Regions from separate parts of the Bacillus sp. NEB1478 genome, predicted to be linked through region 2. Evidence: riboswitches for the same ligand, from Rfam matches in the RefSeq annotation. Region 2 holds a riboswitch; the other holds the start of a gene.
What was found. A riboswitch is a leader RNA that binds a small molecule or an ion and turns the genes downstream of it on or off. The one in region 2 is predicted to bind FMN.
Positions count from the first base shown of each region.

Region 1: it holds a riboswitch for FMN, as region 2 does, so the genes downstream of both, ribE (riboflavin synthase) here and RGB74_RS04675 (ECF transporter S component) in region 2, are expected to answer to the same signal.

Region 1 is NZ_CP134049.1:3,279,557-3,287,760, forward strand. It holds gene RGB74_RS16525 (ABC transporter ATP-binding protein) at 1-1,154, opposite strand, end outside; gene RGB74_RS16530 (ABC transporter ATP-binding protein) at 1,157-2,917, opposite strand; gene ribE (6,7-dimethyl-8-ribityllumazine synthase) at 3,872-4,342, opposite strand; gene RGB74_RS16540 (bifunctional 3,4-dihydroxy-2-butanone-4-phosphate synthase/GTP cyclohydrolase II) at 4,360-5,553, opposite strand; gene ribE (riboflavin synthase) at 5,565-6,215, opposite strand; FMN riboswitch at 6,389-6,534, opposite strand; gene RGB74_RS16550 (TrkH family potassium uptake protein) at 6,656-8,020, opposite strand.
Region 2 is NZ_CP134049.1:984,938-993,141, reverse strand. It holds gene RGB74_RS04715 (NAD(P)/FAD-dependent oxidoreductase) at 1-350, shown strand, start outside; gene RGB74_RS04710 (hypothetical protein) at 423-596, shown strand; gene RGB74_RS04705 (hypothetical protein) at 733-885, shown strand; gene RGB74_RS04700 (HesB/IscA family protein) at 1,199-1,555, opposite strand; gene RGB74_RS04695 (aspartyl-phosphate phosphatase Spo0E family protein) at 1,755-1,934, opposite strand; gene mqnE (aminofutalosine synthase MqnE) at 2,232-3,329, shown strand; gene dapF (diaminopimelate epimerase) at 3,376-4,239, opposite strand; gene RGB74_RS04680 (hypothetical protein) at 4,256-4,498, opposite strand; FMN riboswitch at 4,596-4,783, shown strand; gene RGB74_RS04675 (ECF transporter S component) at 4,979-5,560, shown strand; gene RGB74_RS04670 (NupC/NupG family nucleoside CNT transporter) at 5,923-7,098, opposite strand; gene RGB74_RS04665 (YuzB family protein) at 7,439-7,675, opposite strand; gene RGB74_RS04660 (NAD(P)/FAD-dependent oxidoreductase) at 7,891-8,204, shown strand, end outside.

The sequences.
Region 1 (8,204 bases), 1.6 Mb from region 2:
GGGTGGAACATACGGTTCAAATAGTCAACAAACGCATAAAGAACACCGATGGAAATAACGGAACCTACTCCGAGTGACTGACCTCCAAAGTGCCAGATAAACGCCATGAAAGCGAGATTTTTCAACAAAAGCACAAGATTGTGCCCTGTTAAACCATTCAAGCTCAATAATTTATTTTGGAATGTAAAATATTCTTTATTCATTGTTTCAAATTCTTCAGTTGTCTCTCTTTGTCTTTTAAAGGCCTGAATAATCGGCATTCCATTAATAGATTCATTAATCATCCCATTAATATCACTGAGCGTCGAACGAATCTTGTGATTGTAATGTGATGCAAATTTTCGATAAACCACGATCCAAACAACTAATATTGGTAAAAGAACTAAACAAATTGCTGCAAGCTTCGCATCAAGCAAGAAAAGTGCTGTAAATATTCCGGTTAAATAAATGATTCCTGTGAAGAAGTTTGCAAGTACGTTAATAAAAAGTTCTTTAATTGCTTCTGTATCATTCGTAATTCTCGATACGATTTTTCCTGCCGGCTGATTGTCAAAATACGTAATCGCTACACGCTGAACATGTGCGAACACATCCTGACGAATCTTTTTAATAACGAGATTTGATGATCGCTGCAGCATATAACGCTGACCGTATTGGAAGAAACCTGCAAGGACTAATAATCCTAAGTACAGCATCATCAGTTTCATCATACCCGAGACCTCCGGCTTATAAAATCCAAATGTCTCACTTACACTCAACTTATCAGCTTGATAAGCTTTCGTCTTTCCTTTATATGAAATTACGACTTCCCCGCCCTTAATGGATCGGTCGCCGTCAAAAGAGATAGGCTGATCAATTACATAATAATCTCGTTTAACCTGAATTACTCTGATTGTTTTTCCTTTATCTTCTCCTGGATCAAAATGATCACTTCGTTTATACCAGTTTCCTTCGTACTTCGCAGCTGATTTTTCTTCTCCATCAACTTGGTACCATGGTTTTTCGATCCCAAGAATATGTTTATCGATCATTGTTTTTGCGATAAAAGGTCCTGTTAACTCTGCTGTTATTGCCACTGTAAGCATGAGCAAACCTAAGATGAAATGCTTCTTATATTGAAGTGCGTATTGAAACAGGCGTTTTCCAACGTTCATGGCTACACCGCCTTATTGTCATTTAAATTTTGTTCAATCTGCTGGCGTTCATGCTGCTCTTTATACCAGCCGTCTTTAGCTATCAAATCTTCATGTCTGCCTTGGTCAGCAATTTTCCCGTCATCAATAACGATGATCCAGTCCGCATGTTCAACAGCAGATAATCTGTGAGTCGTGATAAAAGTAGTTTTACCAGCTCGTTCTTTTCGAATATTTGAGATGATTGCTGTCTCTGTTTTTGCATCAACTGCAGACAGTGCATCATCAAGAATTAAAATTTCAGGGTCCACGCACAGTGCACGCGCAATCGAAACACGCTGTTTCTGACCGCCTGAAAGTGCCACACCTTTTTCACCAACAAGAGTGCCTAAACCTTCTGGCAAGTACTGTACATCATTTTTAAAGGAAGCCATTTCTAAAACGTGGTTTAGCTTATCTTCATCTGCTCCGCTATTGCCGAACAAAATGTTTTCCTTAACTGTTTTTGAGAAAAGAATTGCATCTTGTGGCACGTAACCGATCCAGCCTTGAAGATCCTGTAATGCGATGTCCTCAATATCAACACCCGAGAAGCTGATTTTGCCCTCTTCTCCTACTGGATACTCTCTTAACAATTGTTTGAGAAGTGTTGTTTTTCCACTTCCGGTTCGACCCACAATTCCTAACGTTTCTCCTTTTTTAACTGTTACATCGATATTCTTTAGGTTATCTACTTCTGATGAAGGATAACGGAAAGATACATCTTCAAATTTAATAGTTCCTGGATCCGTCAATGGCACAAGATCTTCTCCATCTTTTACATCTGGCTCATAAGCCAATGTTTCGTTTACACGGTCGAGTGAAGCACTTCCACGCTCCATTACGTTAATTAATTCGCCTACTGCAATCATCGGCCAGATTAGCATACCGAGGTAAACATTAAAGGTTACAAGTTCTCCAAGTGTGATCGAATTGTGAAACACCATGTATGCTCCATACCCAAGACCTATCAAGTAACTCAGTCCGACAAGGATTTTAATCGTCGGTTCAAAAAGTGCATCAATCCTTGATACAGCGAGGTTCTTTTCATATACATCTTCAGTTACTTGATTAAAACGGGCAACATCCGCTTCTTCCTGAACATAAGCTCGGATTACACGAACACCTTGAATACTTTCCAAAACAGAGTCGTTCATGTCACCGAACGCATCTTGTGCAATTGTAAAACGTTCATGCACTTTTTTTCCGTACTTTTTAATGATATAAGCAATAATCGGTAATGGAATAAGTGCTGCAAACGTTAACTTCCAGCTGATCATGAACCCCATCACAAATATGATCGTAAGCATAAATAGACTTGAATCAACAAGCGTTAAAATACCAAATCCTGCTGTCATCGCAATCGCTTTCAAATCGTTTGTTGCACGAGCCATCAAGTCGCCTGTTCTATTCTTTTCAAAGAAAGTCGGTGTCATCTTCAACAGATGTCTCATAAATTTCGAACGCATCGTTCGTTCAAGAATCTGGGCGCCTCCGAACAGCTGAAACAGCCAGATGTACATCGAAATATACATGCCGATCAGCACAGCAACGAAAATACCTAGCTTCTGCATCATCTCTTCTTTCGTAAACGTTCCCATATGAATGGAATCAATCGCATTACCTACAAGTTTCGGAGGAATCACTTCAAGAATCCCAACAAACGTAAGCAAGACAACCGCTACCGTATATCGCTTCCAATGTTCTTTAAAGAACCACGAAAGCTTACCTAAAACTGAAAACATATTAATCTCTCCTCTCGATCTCTCTGTCTGTTTTTATTAAACATTTGTTTAACGAGCTACCCAAAAAGTGTATGAGCCTTGCGTTCTAACCACACCATTAACATGTCTTTTTTCATCTGATTTCCTCCTCAATTTTATATCTATTGAAAAAGAGAATTCTTTCCCTTTTAACAATCCAGAAAAATAAAAAAGCATACCACTCGAAGGCGATATGCTCTAAAAGACAATAAAAAACACACGTCACGATTGGATGTGACCTGCGTGAAAGTATGTATAAAGAAAGGGCAAAAAAATGCGGAAAGTATCCTAATACTTCTTTTTCGGCAGGCCATGATATTCAGTTGTATTGTGAACTACCATTACAATAAAGCGTTTAATATGAGTTTTGACTGATGTGCTTACCATGACACAACCATCCTTTCCATAATCTTGTAGTTTTGTAACTTTGTAAATCTTAACACTTTTCTAATAACTATGTCAATTCCATTTTAATATGCAATTTAATTTAATTTGTACTTCAATATATGAACAATTTAGTGTAAGGGTGTGTCCATTTTTTATTTAGGCTGTTTTGTGAATGTTGTTGCTATTGAGTGGTTAATTTCCACTTCTGATCACTGGCTTTCCGTTGGCGTGCGGTGGGGATTCGAGAGAGATGAATTTTTATCGTCAAACGTATCATTTTGTGGTTTAAATCAGACAATTTGAATTAAAAGCGGAATATTTTTAATGAATTGGACTGAATGAGCCGATTTCAATGCTGCCCAACACACTTAACTAACCAGTTTGGTTGATAATCTCACGAAAATTTCCATAATCCCGCGAATTTGCTTCATAATCTCAGGAGTCGACATCAATCGTCATAATGCGACAACAACTCATCGCTATTCATCTAAAAAATTCACAAACAAAAACCCCGTCATCACCATGACAGGGTTCACACAGAAGGATATTTTACTTATTGAATTGACGTGATAAGTTCGCCATCTCTATTGCAGATACGGCAGCTTCCCAGCCTTTGTTGCCAGCCTTTGTTCCAGCTCGCTCTATCGCCTGTTCAATAGAATCAACAGTTAAAACGCCGAAAATTACCGGCACACCGCTTGTCATTGCTGCCTGAGCAACCCCTTTTGCTGCTTCGTTACAAACATAATCAAAGTGAGGAGTCGAACCGCGAATAACTGCGCCTAGTGTGATAACAGCATCGTAATTCCCGCTGTCAGCCATTTTCTTTGCGATCAAAGGAATTTCAAATGCACCAGGCACCCATGCGATATCTACATCGTCCTCTGAAATACCGTGTCTTTTAAATGCATCTTCAGCACCTGAAACAAGTTTATCTGAAATAAAATCATTAAATCTTCCTGCTACGATTCCTACTTTTAATCCTGTACCAATTAAATGTCCTTCAAACAATTTAGCCATAGATGGTTCCTCCTGTTTTAAAAGTGAAGCATGTGCCCCAATTTACTTTTTTTCGTTTTTAAATAATTCTCGTTATTTTCGTTATGAGGCATTTGAAGAGGCACCCTGTCTGTAACCTCTAAGTCATAGCCTTTTAAGCCCGCAATTTTCCTTGGATTATTCGTTAAGAGTTTCATTTTATTGATGCCGAGCTCTTTTAAAATTTGAGCACCAATTCCATAATCTCTTAAGTCTGGAGCAAATCCTAGCTGTTCGTTCGCTTCAACTGTATCCAAACCTTGCTCCTGCAGCTTATAAGCTCTCATTTTATTAATAAGACCAATACCTCTTCCTTCTTGTCTCATATACAGCAAAACGCCCGAACCTGCCTGCTCAATTTGGCGAAGTGCTGCATGAAGCTGAGGGCCGCAATCACAGCGATGTGAACTAAACACATCCCCTGTTAAGCACTCCGAGTGAACCCTCACCAGTACGGGCTCGTCTCCTGCAATATCACCTTTTACAAGGGCAACATGCTCTTTATCATCAACCGCATTTGAAAACCCGATCGCTTTAAATTCACCGAATTCTGTAGGAAGTGTGATTTCAACTTCTCTCTTTACCATCTGCTCAGTTTTGTTTCGATAAGTAATTAAATCTTTTATCGTAATAAGCTTCATTTCATGCTTTTTCGCAAGCTCGATCAATTCTGGTACACGAGCCATTGTGCCATCTTCTTTCATAATCTCACAGATGACACCCGCAGATTTGCTTCCAGCCATATTTGCCAGATCAATAGCTGCTTCTGTATGACCAGCTCTGCGCAAGACACCGCCCTTTTTACCGATAAGCGGAAAAACATGACCGGGACGCTTGAAATCCGCTGATACAGATTCACTGTTAACAAGTTCACGAACCGTTGTCGCTCTTTCTTGAGCGGAAATTCCTGTAGTAGTCGAGATATGGTCTACACTGATTGTAAATGCAGTCCCATGTGAATCAGTATTCGCAGCGACCATCGGCGTCAAATCTAATCGTGATGCGATTTCTTCTGATATTGGCGTACATACAAGCCCCCGTCCGTGGGTAACCATGAAATTGATTGATTCCGGGGTAATTCCTTCTGCTAATGCTATAAAGTCGCCTTCATTTTCACGATCTTCATCATCCACAACGATTATGATCTTTCCAGCTTTTAAATCTGCAACCGCTTCTTCTATGGAGTGAAACATTTACTCTCCTCCTAAAATCCGTTCTCTTGTAAAAATGCAAGAGACAGCTTCGACTTTTGTTTAGTATTTTCTTTCTCCGGATTCAACATTCTGTACACATACTTAGCAAGCATGTCACATTCAATGTTTACAAGATCTCCAGGACTTTTTTTGCCAAGAATCGTATGATCCGCAGTAAGCGGAATTAGCGAAACCGTAATCGTATCTTGCGTAACATCAAACACGGTCAAGCTCGTTCCATCCATGCAAACCGAACCTTTTAACATAAAATAACGTATTAAATGCGAAGGTAACTTCACAACATAATAAATCGCATTTTTCTCAGGACGCTTTTCAATAATTTCACCTGTTCCGTCCACATGTCCAGAAACGAAATGCCCGCCAAAGCGGCCGCCTGCTGCCATCGCACGTTCCAGATTCACCGTTGAACGATTGTTTAATTGTTTCAAAGTTGATGAGCGATACGTTTCAGGCATCACATCCACGGTAAATTGATTTGAATTGAACGAAGTAACTGTTAAACAAACACCGTTTACCGCTATACTGTCACCCAGATTTACATCCTGCAGAACTTTTGAAGCTGAAATTGTTAAAACAATCGTTTCGTTTCCTTTATTGATCGACTTAATTGTTCCCAGTTCCTCAATAATTCCTGTAAACAAATATCCGCACCTCCCTTTTGTTTTTTCCTATTTACATATTGTCCAATTTTCGGGAGGTAATTTACTACATAAAAAAACCCCTAAGAACGATTGGTTCCCAGGGGTTGTTAATAAATTCATACATAAACAAACCTTTAAAAATCACTTTATTAAACAAGTGTTTAAAAGTTTCCGTAATCCTTCTCCCATCCAGACTATACTGTCGGCTTCGGAATTTCACCGAATCCACCGTTTTCGCAAAGCAAAACCGGGTCACGGACTAAGAGACAACTGTCTCATCACCGCCGGTTGGGAATTTCACCCGACCCCGAAGGATGTCGTTAAAGTAACGACATAAAATATTTGATTTGCCTTTAATGTATCTGATTTATTTCATTAATGCAACTAATCATCCTTTTAAACGCAGAAAAACCCTCACCAAAAAATGTCGATAGCATGAATTATTGACCAATTATCAGTTTCTCTTTTGGATAATGAATATGTTCATTAACTACATTACCCCGAATAATAAATAGGAATGATAGAACACCAATTCGCCCTATAAACATTAAGATCATCAAGATAACTTTCCCTGTGGAACTCAGTGTACCCGTAATTCCAGTCGTAAGGCCCGTTGTACCAAATGCAGAACAAACCTCAAAAAAGAGTTTTTCTATTGGCATTGGATCGGTGATGGAAAGTATAACTGTCGACGTAGTGCAAAGCACCACAGACACAATAATGACGATAAATGATTTTTGGATATCCTCAGGAAAGATTTCACGATTGAAGATTTTGATTGTATTCCTTCCCTTTGCATAAAACAAAATGGACAATAGGGCTACGGCAAATGTCGTTGTCCGAATCCCCCCGCCGACACTGCTCGGTGAAGCACCAATAAACATCATAACGCTCAAAAATAGAATCGTTGGCTGAGAGAACTCACTAATATGCATTGTGGCTAGCCCGCCGCTTCTCGTCGTTACAGATTGAAACAGCGAATAAAAAATGCTCTCATGCCACGATTTCCCTTTAAAAAAGAGATTTATTTCTAATAAGAAAATTCCTATTGCACCAACAATAACGAGCAAAAGAAAGGTTGATGTCGTTACTTTTGTAAAAAGAGTAAACGTATAACGTTCCAAGTACTTTCGTTCTTTAATAAAATTGTTCACTTCAACTAAAACCGGAAAGCCAATGGCTCCAGAAGTAATTAAACACATGATTACGATCTGCACGAGATAATCGTCTTTAAAAGGAATTAGCGAACTTCCTGTAATATCAAATCCCGCATTTGTAGTTGCTGTAACAGAGGCAAAAAATGCGTGGTAGAGAACCTCAAGATGCGAATCATAATACGGCTGGAACAAAATAAATAACAGCACAGTCCCCACAATTTCAATACCTATGATAAGCACAAGTATCTGTTTCATTAGGTTTACTAGCCCAGATAGAGTTGATTGGTTTTGATCAGTCATGATCAATTGACGTTCTCTCATTCCGATCCGCTTACCAATCAATAGCCAGATAGCCGTCCCTAATGTCATGACACCAATTCCGCCGATTTGAACAACGAGGGCCAGTATGATAACACCTGTACGGTTGAACGTTTCTGAGATACTGACTGAAGTCAATCCCGTAACACTAACAGCACTTACAGCAGTAAATAACGCATCAATAAATGGGAGTTTAACGCCTTCATTATGTCCGACAGGCAGACTTAAAAGTACGGTTGCTACGATGACAGACAATAAATAAAATATGACGATTAGCTGTACAGACGTAAGGTGGTTCTTTTTTGGCTGGTTTGTTGTATTTTTAAACATATATTTCACCCGTCAAAGGAATTTTTCTATAACCTTATGAAAGCTTAACAATAGGATTTCCATTTAACAAGTGAAAATGAACATTTGTTAAACCCGTCTATTCCATTTTTTTCAGAGAATAGGTTCTATCAGAAATTCTGTTTTTAATTATTTTGTATTCCTAACCTCAATACATAAATCCTTA
Region 2 (8,204 bases):
CAGAACTGATTGGCGACGGCGAAAACATATCAGCAGTAGTTTTAGAAAATGGTGATCTAAAAGAAACGATTGAAGTAGATGCAGTAATTGTAAACTACGGCTTCGTCTCTTCTCTCGGACCGATTAAAACATGGGGCTTAGATATCGAGAAAAACTCTATCGTAGTAAACTCCAGAATGGAAACGAATATTAAGGGAATCTACGCAGCTGGTGATGTTTGTTCTTATGATGGGAAAGTAAAACTAATCGCCTCAGGATTTGGCGAAGCACCAACTGCTGTAAACAATGCCAAAACATACATTGATCCAAAGGCAAAAACACAGCCTATGCATAGTACGAGTATGTTTTAAACGTGTGTAGTATAGTAGGAAGCCGGATGATTTCCGGCTTTTTTGATTGCACAAATGAAAGGAGTTTATAAATTGAACAGACAGTTTACGGAAGAAGAAATGCATGCCGCTGATTGCTTAAATGAGATCAACCAGATTATAGGACAACTGCATATTACGGATGAATCTTTTCTAGAGGATACAAAAATGAAGCTGCCGCGTCTTAAAAAACTTTTAATTGAGTTGGAAAAGAATACATTGGAATAATTTCCATATGGATTATCTTTTCAATGTTTGTTACAATCATTTGTGAGGCGGACAAGTGCCGCTGAAACCTTAAAGCATTTACCCGGTGTTGGCGCATCGGGTTTTATTTTTGTCATTTATGAAGGAGTTAACCATTATGGAATGGAACTTGATATTGGGCATATTATTCTTTATTATAGGAACTGTTTTAATGCCATTAGGTTTAAAACAAACAGGCAAACAAAAATACTTAATCATAGGGGCATCCATACTTTCAGATTTAATTGGAGTATACGTGCTGTTTAAATAAAAACGTTAACTAAGGAGGCTGATCCAAAAGTATAAACTTTTGGATCAGCCTCCCTTTATTTGAGGGCAGCCTTCTACTTTTGTCGTTTTCTGTCAACTCGGGAGTATTTAAGGAAAATCCGTTGGAATAATAGTAAATCTCGTTGGATTAAAGCGAAAACCCGTTGGATTATGCTCGAAACTCGTTGGATTATTTTAAAATCTAGGAATTCATCATAAAAGAACTATAAAAAGCCTAAAAAAAAGAAAAGAATGACCCAAAAAATCCGCTAATTCGCGTCTTTCTGGGTCATTCTCTTTTAAATTCGATTTTTTTAGCACTCTTCCGGCGCACCGGCGTTTGTTGCTGTTCGGAAAGATGATCCGCAGCCGCATGATGCGATTGCATTTGGATTCGTGATGGTGAATCCGCCGCCCATCATGTTTTGTTTGAAATCGACTACAGTCCCTTTTAATACTTTAGCACTTTCTTCATCCACGATTACTTGAATGCCTTCTATCGTAAACTCTTGGTCTTTTTCATTTTTATCACTATCAAAACCTAGTCCATAAGATAATCCGCTGCATCCTCCGCCTTTTACAGCGACTCGCAGAAACTGGTTTTGGTCTTCTTCCGCAGCAAGCATCTCTTTGATTTTACTGGCTGCTGATTCTGTAATTTCAACGATCATTTTGTTCACTCCTTTTTAGTAAACTTGGCTGGTGATTTATCAATCAGCCTTAGTCGCACTTATACTTCAAACTTAAACTTGTCACTGCGTCGTTTATCATCAAGTAGACAAGTTATACGTAATGACAGTATATATAAGGATTATAATATTAGTATATCTTGTGCCGTGTTTCTTCTCAAGAAATAGGCTTCACTGAATCTTATTCCTCCATTTGCTGGAGTTTCATAATAGTATTATGTGTTTCATCAATTTTTCTGCTGTAACTAAGTACCATTGGGTGATGAATCCCAAATGTATTAGCTGTTTGAATCATTTTATTGCGTAAAGATTCCAGTTGTTCGATATTTTGAATTTTCTTTGCTTCTGATGTGGCTTTCATATCATGTCACTCCACTCTGCATTCTAAAACTTCATATTCCTATTTTACATTTATTTCAATTAACAAACAATAAACCATTTATTATTTGGATAATATTATCAAAAAAGCGACTTTCCTTGTCCTTATTAACTATAAGGATTATAATGATATAGGCGCTTTGGTGCTTAACATGATGTAATATTTTTATTTAAAAGCAACTTCCCTATTTTACATAGTATTCGTGTAAAAATGGTAAAAGGAGAGCGTGATTTACGCTTAACATTTAAAATGACCACTGAAAAATTAGGGGGATTAGAAATGGCGAACATTTTAACTTTAGATACGAGAATGGAAGCAATTGCTGAGAAACTTAAGCACGGTGAACGGTTATCGATTGAAGACGGCTTGTTCCTGTATGAAACGGACGATTTACTAAGTATTGCCCGTCTTGCAAATGAAGTAAACAAACAAAAAAATGGCGATCATGTCTATTTTATTGAAAATTTGTACATCAACCCTACAAATGTTTGTGAAGCAACCTGCAGCTTCTGCGGATTCAAACGCAAGCCTGGTGAAGATGGCGCATATACAATGAATGACGAGCAGCTTTTGGAATATGTACAAAAAAGATGGAATGACAACATTCGTGAGTTCCATATTGTTGGCGGACATAACCATGAAGTTCCTTTTGACTATTATTTAAATACAATCAAAACTCTTAAAAAACATTTTCCGCAAGTGACGGTAAAAGCATATACTGGTGCTGAAATTGAATTCTTCTCCAGAATTGCCGGCATCTCGATGAAGGAAGTTTTACAAGAACTGATCAAAGCTGGATTAGACACATTGCCTGGCGGGGGTGCAGAAATCTTAACAGAACGTTATCGTGCAAAAATGAGTCCTGACAAAGCTTCAACAGACCAATGGCTTGAAGCACATGAAATTGCTCATGGTCTTGGACTTAAAACACACGCTACGATGCTTTATGGTTCGATTGAAACGAAAGAAGAACGTTTAATCCACATGGATCGATTGCGTCAGCTTCAAGATTCAACAAATGGCTTTATGGTATTTATCCCGCTTGCTATGCAGCCTCGAACACAATCGATGGGGATAATGAGAAGAACTTCTGCATTTGACGATATGAGAACTATTGCAATCAGCCGTCTGATGCTTGATAATTTTGATCACATTAAAGCTTATTGGATCAATATCGGTGTTCAACTAACACAAATGGCCCTAACATTTGGTTCAGATGACATTCATGGAACATTGATCGAAGAACGAATCTCACATGCTGTAGGCGCACTAACATCTGCGGGTATTACAAGAAAAGAACTCGTTCATTTAATAAAAACAGCAAATAAAGTACCGGTAGAACGCGATACGTTTTATAACATCGTGCAAAAATACTAGGAAAATCATTAAAAAAGTGCAGGCTCAAAGGCCTGCACTTTCTTTTTTATCTTATGATAAATTCACCTGTACAAATGACTTCAGCTGGACCTGTCATATAAACATCGCCATTCGAATGCCAATTGATAATCAGGTCTCCGCCAGCTAAATGGACAGTGATATCTGTATTTCGCTCTGCTTTTTTATTTAATATGGCAGCAACTGCTGCTGCACAAGCTCCTGTTCCACAGGCTTGTGTGATTCCCGATCCTCTTTCCCACACACGGAAATGCATTTCTTCTGCTGAAACGATCTCAATAAATTCTGCATTAACCCAATCTGGAAACATCGGATCTTTTTCAATAATGGGACCTAATGAATGTAATGGTGCGTCTTCAATATTGTCTACAAAAAAGACCACATGAGGATTTCCCATCGAAACTGCTGTCATTTGGAGCTCATTTTCAGCGAATATAACGGTCTCATCAATAAGGGAGTCATACTCTGAGAACCCTTTAACAGGAATTTGATCAGGTTTTAAAATGGGCTGACCCATATTAACAGTAACTAGTGATACGTTATCCTCGTCATCTATTATCAGCTTAGCTGTAACCAGACCACCGAGCGTTTCAATCTTGAATTCAGTCTCTTTGACGATGCCGTTTTCATAAGCATACTTTGCAACACAACGGAGTCCATTTCCACAATTTTTTGCTTCAGAACCATCATTATTAAAAATCCTCATTTTTACAGGTGCTGTTTCAGAAGGACAAATTAAAATCATTCCATCCGATCCAATCCCGGTATATGGATTAGAAACGGCTATTGCCAGGCTTGCTAAATCAGCTTCTGGAATTTTTTCTTGAAACATGTTTACGTAGATATAATTATTTCCTAGTCCATGCATTTTTGTAAATCTCAAAGTTTTCATGCTCGGTATTTACTCCTTATGATCGGGCTCTTAGTTTTTCATCTGTATAAAAATAATCGTCGTCAGCATTTAAAATCGTCATTTTACCATGACAACAAGGCATGATTAATCGTTGTTTAACTCCTTCTTTAGCAAGAGTTAATTGTTCTTCTTTAAAGCTCGTCAATACGTTGGAAGCTTTGCAAAACGGGCATTCGAAAATATAGATATCATTCATCATTCTTTCATATGGCCATGTATATTCAAAGGTTAATTTCATGTGTTTCATCCTCTATTTGGAAGGTTAGACATTGCTCTTTTATTCACATTCTTTATTTTTTAAAGTATAATAGGTGGTGTAATAAAATACAATAGCGATCCATCTTCGGGGCAGGGTGAAATTCCCGACCGGCGGTAATTGAAGATTCCCTCTTCATCAGCCCGTGAGCGAATGAGAAATGTAGAAACAATTTTGTTGAAACTGGACATCACGTCGATGTCATCTCTTTGCTGATCTGGTGTAACTCCAGAGCCGACAGTACAGTCTGGATGGGAGAAGATGTTGGTACAGCGGTTCATTCTTAATGAGTGAGCTTATGTTTGAGTGTGCATTTTTAAATAAAAAATGCTTCTTTCATACGCTGTTTTTCAACAAACTCCCTTAGTCCTCTTCTATTTGAGACTAAGGTTTTTTTGTGTGAAATAGCCTGTACCGCATTTGAAATCATAGATGGCGCACGACAAAAGAGGAGAGATTTCAATGCAAAAGGGAAAAGTTAAACAAATGGTAGCTGTATCGATGTTGAGCACGATTGCCTATCTGCTTATGATGCTCGATTTTCCGTTTCCAGGACTGCCGGCATTTTTAAAAATTGATTTTAGTGAAGTACCAGCCTTACTGGCAGCTATTATTTTTGGACCAGCTGCAGGGATTATGGTTGAGGCGATTAAGAATATGCTTCATTACGGTATTGTAGGAAGCTTTACTGGTGTACCTGTTGGCGAATTAGCAAACTTTATCGCTGGCACCCTGTTCATTCTTCCAGTATCTTATATGTTCCGGAAACAACATACGGTAAAGCAGCTTTCTATTGGATTAATTACCGGTACTATTTTAATGACAACTATGATGGGATTCTTGAATTATGTGATTATCCTGCCTGCCTATACTTGGTTTCTTGGAGCACAACAAATGTCCAGCCAAATGATGCTTGACTTTGTGTTAAAAGGGGTAACACCGTTTAATTTAATCAAAAGCACAATTATTGCATTATTATTTATAGCTCTATTTACCCGTTTAAAGCCATGGGTAATGAAGCAGATGAGAAGCCAACAAGCATAAATATTGAAACCGCTGGGATGAATGTTCGTCCTGGCGGTTTTTTTTATTATTTAGACTCTGTTAAACATCGTTGTTAAAATTGCAGAGAAAATCTCCGACACTCCTGCGGAAAAACGGGCTGCTGGGACTAACGTGAAATTATCGTAATTAACGTGGATATATTGGTCATTACCGTGGAATTAAATACAAATGCTGGCTCAAAAACATTAGAAACAAAAAGGATTTTAGGATAAGATGCCCTGGTTAACATTTATGTATTGTTTTTAGAGTAAAATAGCAGAAAAAAATGGAAAAACAGGCTTTAAAACAACAAAAAACGACTCAAAGAGTTTAATACTCTTTTGAGTCGTCTTCATCTAGTTTTATAAGAATAGTCCTACGATTGTTCCTGTTAATACAGAACCCATCGTTGCAACTAACAATACTTTTAAGCCCATTTTTGCAAGGAGTGAAGCTTTTTCACCATTGATTGCTTGAACTGTACCTAAGATAATCCCGATTGATGAAAAGTTAGCAAATGAAATCAAGAATGATGAAACAATACCTACAGTTTTATGATCCATCTTTGGAATCATTTTCATGAAGTCAAGCATCGCTACGAACTCATTAGCCGCAACTTTAGTTCCCATTACTGAACCAGCTCGGACAATTTCATTAGCAGGAATACCCATAATGAAAGCGATAGGCGCAAAAACATATCCTAATACTCTTTGGAACGTCATACCGAATGCTGCATCAAAAGCAAAGTTAACCATTGAAAGTAAACCAATATAAGTAATTAGCATGGCACCAACGATTAAGGCAACTTTACCTCCATCTAATGCACCATTTCCAATTGCTTCGAACAATGACTTTTCAGGAATCATTTCTTTAACATCAATCTCTTCATCTTCGTCCGAAGTTACAGGAGACACAATAGAAGAAAGAATAAGTCCAGAGAATACGTTAATCGGAAGTGCTACTAAAACATATTCAGCAGGTACCATTTGCATATAAGCACCTAAGATTGAACAGCTTACTGCTACTAGAGAAGAAGTTACAACTACAAATAAACGGTTTGCTGATAGTTTGTGCAATTGTGATTTAACAGAGATGATTGCTGTTGTATCACCGAACACCATTGAGTTTACAGCTACGAAAGATTCGATCTTTGGAAGACCAGTGATTTTAGCAACTGCACCACCAATGTATTTAATAGCTAAAGGCAAGATTCTTGTATACGTTAAGATTGAAAGCAATGCTGAAACGAATACAATCATCATAAGTACATTTATGAAGAAATAGTTTTTATCACTTAAATCTCCGAATACGAATGCGATACCATCATGACCAAAAGATAGAACTTTATTGAATGCGTTTACTATTTTATTCAATACTGTTTTACCTATTGAAGTATTTAGCATGAAGTAAGCAATACCTAATTGTACTGCCATCATAATAACAACCGCTTTAATGTTAATATTCTTTTTGTCATTTGACATAATAAAAGCGATTGCAAGCATCAATATGATACCCAGTATTCCAAATAAAATTGTCATTTTGATTTTCCCCCTATAATCCTAAAAAAATGTATTTCGAATTTCTCCGTATGGCGAAACTTGATTGCGCTTTCAAGTAAGACGTCAGACATCGAATGACTGACCCTATAATAATGTAACAAATTTCGACAAAATTGCAATCCTTTTTCAAGATTTTCATTCTAGTTATTTTTTACAATAAATTTTTCTCTATACACTTTTATATTGTTTGTCCATTCAATAGCAAGGAAAACTTTTATAATAACTATGTACTGCAATCATAGGCGATATTGTGATGAATAAGAGATTCACCAATTAATCTTGAACAAAAAAACAGCTCTCCTTTTAATTGGAAAGCTGTTTAGAAATTAAAATTTTCTTCTATATGAGTGTAAATATTTTTAACGAGCTCATCTGATGTATCTCCATGTATGATATCTCCATTTACTAATGCAAATAAAGATTTAGCGCATTGTCCGCAATAACCGAGACATCCATATTCGATCACATCCAGATCATAATCTTTCTCCAGCTCTTCAAGTGCTTTTTGTGCGCCACTCGCTAAATTGCTTACACAAAATTCAATTATTGGTCTCATCTTTTCACCTCTTGATGAATACATCCTAACTTTTTATAAAACGCTAGTCAATGTATACAGTTTTTTCAATTGGTTTTTTCCACAAAAGAGTTGTGAATTTATAGCAAAGTGCTATACTTAAACATGTTAAAAACGTGAAATCGTTTACTTCGTGCATGAAAAATTTTCAACAATTATAGATAAGAATTGTCTTGATAGAAAAGGGGAAATGACAAATGAAGCACCTCGTTTTACTTGGCGGAGGATATGGAAATATGCGTGTGTTAAAGAGGCTTCTAAATTCCTCAGACCTCCCAGAAGATATTCAGCTTACACTGATTGACCGTGTACCATATCATTGTTTAAAAACAGAATACTATGCATTAGCTGCAGGTACAATTTCTGACCATCATGTGCGTGTAACTTTTCCTGACCACCCGCGCTTGTCCATCAAATATGGTGAAGTAACGGGCATCGATGTTAATGAAAAGAAAGTCTTATTAAAAGATCAAGATGCTGTTTCATATGATGACCTTGTTATAGGCTTAGG